DNA from 2 places in the Veillonella sp. T14073-2 genome. Region 2 is predicted to be linked to the other one. Evidence: a T-box and tRNA genes for the amino acid it is inferred to sense, from the RefSeq annotation. Region 2 holds a T-box; the other holds one or more tRNA genes.
The links. A T-box is a leader RNA that pairs with one kind of tRNA and senses whether it is charged. The one in region 2 lies ahead of cysS (cysteine--tRNA ligase), so its partner is inferred to be a tRNA-Cys.

Region 1: it encodes a tRNA-Cys, which carries the amino acid that the T-box ahead of cysS (cysteine--tRNA ligase) is inferred to sense. The anticodon was not compared.

What each region holds. Positions count from the first base shown of each region.
Region 1 is NZ_PPDC01000006.1:229,021-231,211, reverse strand. Features, by position in the region: gene VCHSUH04_RS04560 (phosphoethanolamine transferase) at 1-210, shown strand, start outside; gene VCHSUH04_RS04555 (DUF523 domain-containing protein) at 307-762, opposite strand; tRNA gene VCHSUH04_RS04550 (tRNA-Leu) at 896-984, opposite strand; tRNA gene VCHSUH04_RS04545 (tRNA-Cys) at 999-1,073, opposite strand; tRNA gene VCHSUH04_RS04540 (tRNA-Gly) at 1,083-1,157, opposite strand; tRNA gene VCHSUH04_RS04535 (tRNA-Phe) at 1,165-1,240, opposite strand; tRNA gene VCHSUH04_RS04530 (tRNA-Asp) at 1,246-1,321, opposite strand; gene VCHSUH04_RS04525 (MBL fold metallo-hydrolase) at 1,372-1,968, opposite strand; gene VCHSUH04_RS04520 (TrkH family potassium uptake protein) at 1,982-2,191, opposite strand, start outside.
Region 2 is NZ_PPDC01000006.1:423,509-425,699, reverse strand. Features, by position in the region: gene VCHSUH04_RS05480 (bile acid:sodium symporter family protein) at 1-816, shown strand, start outside; T-box leader at 974-1,179, shown strand; gene cysS (cysteine--tRNA ligase) at 1,229-2,191, shown strand, end outside.

The DNA of each region.
Region 1 (2,191 bases), 190 kb from region 2:
ACAGCAGAAGAACTCTCTAAACACGAACATCAATACTTTACAAATGATTTACTATATGACACATTGATTGGTCTTATGCACGCACCTAATCAACGGTATGATGTAACAAGAGACTTTAGTAATGGTAAGTATAGATTCAATTTACATAACCTAACTACTTTACTAGGGGAACAACCATTAACTAATGATCCTGTAAACGCAGGAAAATAAACTTTTAACATTTCTAGTAATATAAAAGTATTTTTATTATGTTAGTATAATGTAATTCAGGTTTCACTAACACGAAAAAAGAGATGAGTTAAAAACTCATCTCTTTTTTTGTTCCATTAATAAGTCAATTTCTTCTTCCGTATAAACCTCAATATTATTCATTAATAAGGCCTCTACAGTACATCCGTGCCCCTCTCTCAGTGTTTTACTAAAGGTACCATCATAAATGCGCTTATAACCGCAACTAGGACTTTTTGCTTTCATTAGAGCCTGCTTACATCCCTGTTGAATTGCTATATGCAATGCAATTTGAGCTCCTTTATGGAATTCTGTGGTTACATCAGTTCCATTAGCTGTACATACACGTTTACCTTGTCGTTCCGCAGGATCTCGAGGTATGGTAAGCCCACCTAATACTTCTGGACATACGGTTACTAAATCAAAAGTATCCTTTAACAGTGGTAACTGTTCTATAAGATTGTCTTTCCCATCATAACGACAGGATACGCCACATAAACATTCACTAATTAATAATTTTGCTTTATTATTCATAACATTATTAAACATAGAGAATCGTATTTGAAATAGATCATCTAATAACAAACGCACTCTCATATTTTTAAATTATACACATTTAAAATTTAGATTTACATAAGAAAAAAGACTAACCGAAGTTAGTCTTAATTGGTGCCGAGGACCGGAATCGAACCGGTACGGTTGTTTCCAACCGACGGATTTTAAGTCCGTTGCGTCTGCCTGTTCCGCCACCCCGGCATGGGTAACGATTGTGGAGGCGGCACCCAGAATCGAACTGGGGAATAAAGGTTTTGCAGACCTCTGCCTTACCGCTTGGCTATGCCGCCATATAAAATTGGAGCGGGAAACGAGATTCGAACTCGCGACCCCCGCCTTGGCAAGGCGGTGCTCTACCGCTGAGCTATTCCCGCATGTACATGGTGCCTCAGGACAGAATCGAACTGTCGACACACGGATTTTCAGTCCGTTGCTCTACCAACTGAGCTACCGAGGCATGAATGGCGACCCCGATCAGATTTGAACTGACGATCTTCGCCGTGACAGGGCGACATGTTAACCGCTACACCACGGGGCCGTATCCAAAGTACTTGCTTAGTATATCGGTTATCAGGACTTTTGTCAACACTATCCTACAATATTTTTGATGAATTCTTCTTCATCTTTTAATGTTGTAGATTCTTTATGTCCTGGTTCAACAATTAAATCCTTTGACAACGTTAATATATGCTTCAAACTAATGATTAAATCATCCGGATTACTCTTATAGTTGTCGGTATTTCCTACATTTTGTTTAAATAAAGTATCTCCAGAAAAAAGATGTCCACCGATCTCCAAACAAACTGAGCCAGCACTATGGCCTGGTGTATGATGTACGATTATTTTAAAAGGCCCTACCTCTAATTTACCGGCCACTAAATCTTTACAATTCGTGTACATCTTCTTTTTATATACACTAGGTCTACGTCGGATTAGTTGTAATAACTCTTGATCCAAAGGATGTAAATAAGCAGGAATATTATAATACTCACAAACCTCATCAAGAGCCGACACATGATCACAATGACCATGTGTTAATAATACTGCTATAGGCTCAGAATCTCCTACCATTTCAATTATATGCTTACTATGAAACCCGGGATCAATAATAAGAGATTTTCCATCTTTAATTAATACATAACAATTTGCTTTATAAAGCCCTAGAGGGCGTTTTATAATATTCATATTATTCGCCCTCCTATAGGATACGATACCGTTTAGCAGGTTGTTTTTTTATAAAATACCCTTCCCAGAATTGAGGATGAAGCATAACAAGAATTGTAAATAATTCCAAACGACCTAATAACATGTCTGCCATGGCTACGCATTTAGCACTATCAGACATACTACCAAAGGCATCTGTAGGCCCAAAACCACCAAATCCAATGCCTACATTACTAAGAAAAGC
Region 2 (2,191 bases):
GTAATGTTTGCCATGGGGCTAACATTAACAGCTCAAGTGTTCCTTGATGTATTTAAGCAACCGATGAAAGTTATCCTTGTATCTGTTATCCAATTCTTATGGATGCCATTAGCAGGTTTCTTGGTAGCCCTAATCTTTAATTTCCCACCAGAAATTGGTATCGGATTCATCCTGTTAGGTGCATGTCCTGGTGGTACTGCTTCTAATGTTATGACATTCCTTGCAAATGGTAATGTTCCATTATCCGTATCTGCAACGACTGTTTCTACATTATTGGCTCCAGTATTAACACCTTTATTCGTTGTATTGTATGCAGGTGCCACATCTTCTATTGAAATTCAATTCATGCCGATGTTTATTTCTATCGTAAAAATCGTATTGGTACCAATCATCTTAGGTATCGTATTGAATTACTTCATTGGCTCTAAAATTGAACCTGTTAAAGATGTATGTCCTACAATTGCGGCTATTGCAGTATTGCTCATTTTGGCTGCTGTTACAGCAGTAAATCAAAAACAAATTGCTGAAACAGGCTTTATCATCTTTGTTGCTTGTTTAGTACAAAATGTGAGTGGTTATATTGTAACGTACTTTATATGTAAGGCTTTGAGCATCGATATTTCTTCTCGCCGTGCAATGCAAATCGAAGTAGCAATGCAAAATTCTGCATTATCCGTATCTTTAGCACTTAAACATTTTACTCCTCAAGCGGCAGTAGCAGGTGCAGTATTCTCTATCATTCATAACTTTACAGGATCTATCTTTGCAGGTATTTGCCGAAAACATGATGATCAAGAAAAATTGGAAAATGCTTAATAGTTAATTCATCATCCTCATCTTTCAAATTTATATCCGAAATATGCATGTCTAATACATTATTTGGATATATTGAAAGATGAGGGTTTTCTTGTTTTCATTGACATTTTATAGGAAAATTGATACAATATCTCTATATCTGAATATGGATTTAATAGTAAAAGCTGAGACTGAAAGAAGTACTCTACAACTAACTTTTTAGCGAGAACCGATGGTGGGAGGGTTCAAGGATAGGTAGGCGAAATGCATTCACGAGCTGACATTCCGATTATAGGTAGGTTTGTCCGGTGACGCGCCGTTATGCGATGAGTGGGTACTACATTGGTACCTAACAGAGTGGAACCGCGGACCATCGTCTCTGTATGAGATGAGGGGTCTTTTTTATTTTACGAAGATGGAGGCATCGGTAACGATGAGAGAAATTACAGTTTATAATACTATGACGCGCCAAAAAGAGGTGTTCAACCCTGTAACACCAGGTGAGGCAAAGATGTACGTATGTGGTGTTACACCATATAACCATCCTCACATTGGCAATGCACGTCCATTTGTAACTTGGGACGTAATTCGTCGCTATATGAAACATGTAGGCTATAAAGTAACTTATGTACAAAACTTTACTGATGTGGATGACAAAATCATCAATACATCCAATGGTGAAGGCGTATCTTGGGATACTATTGCAAATCGTTATATCGACAGCTATTTCGAAGTAATGGATGCCCTTGGTGTACAACGTGCTGATATTTATCCTCGTGTTTCTACACATATCGAAGACATTATTGCTATGATCTCTACATTGATTGAAAAAGGCTTTGCCTATGAACTCGATGGTGATGTATATTATAGTGTTGATAAATTTGAACATTATGGCGAGTTATCTGGTCGTACCTTAGATGATATGGAAGCTGGTGCTCGTATCGAAGTTGATGGTCGTAAGAAAAATCCTATGGACTTTGCATTATGGAAGGCTGCAAAACCAGGCGAACCATATTGGGAAAGCCCTTGGGGTAATGGCCGTCCAGGTTGGCATATTGAATGTTCTGCCATGAGCCAAAAGTACTTAGGTACAGAATTTGACTTCCATGGTGGTGGTAGTGATTTGATCTTCCCACATCATGAAAATGAAATTGCTCAATCTGAAGGCTGCTCTGGTCAACATCCATCTGTACGCTATTGGTTACACAATGGTTTCATCACTATTAATTCTGAAAAAATGTCTAAATCATTGAATAACTTCTTCTTGGTAAAAGATATTTTAGAACAATATAGTCCAGATGCGTTACGTTACTTCTTGTTAAGTACACATTATCGTAGTCCATTAGATTTCTCTGATGAACGTTTAGAAGAAGCAAATAAATCCTTAGAACGTTTA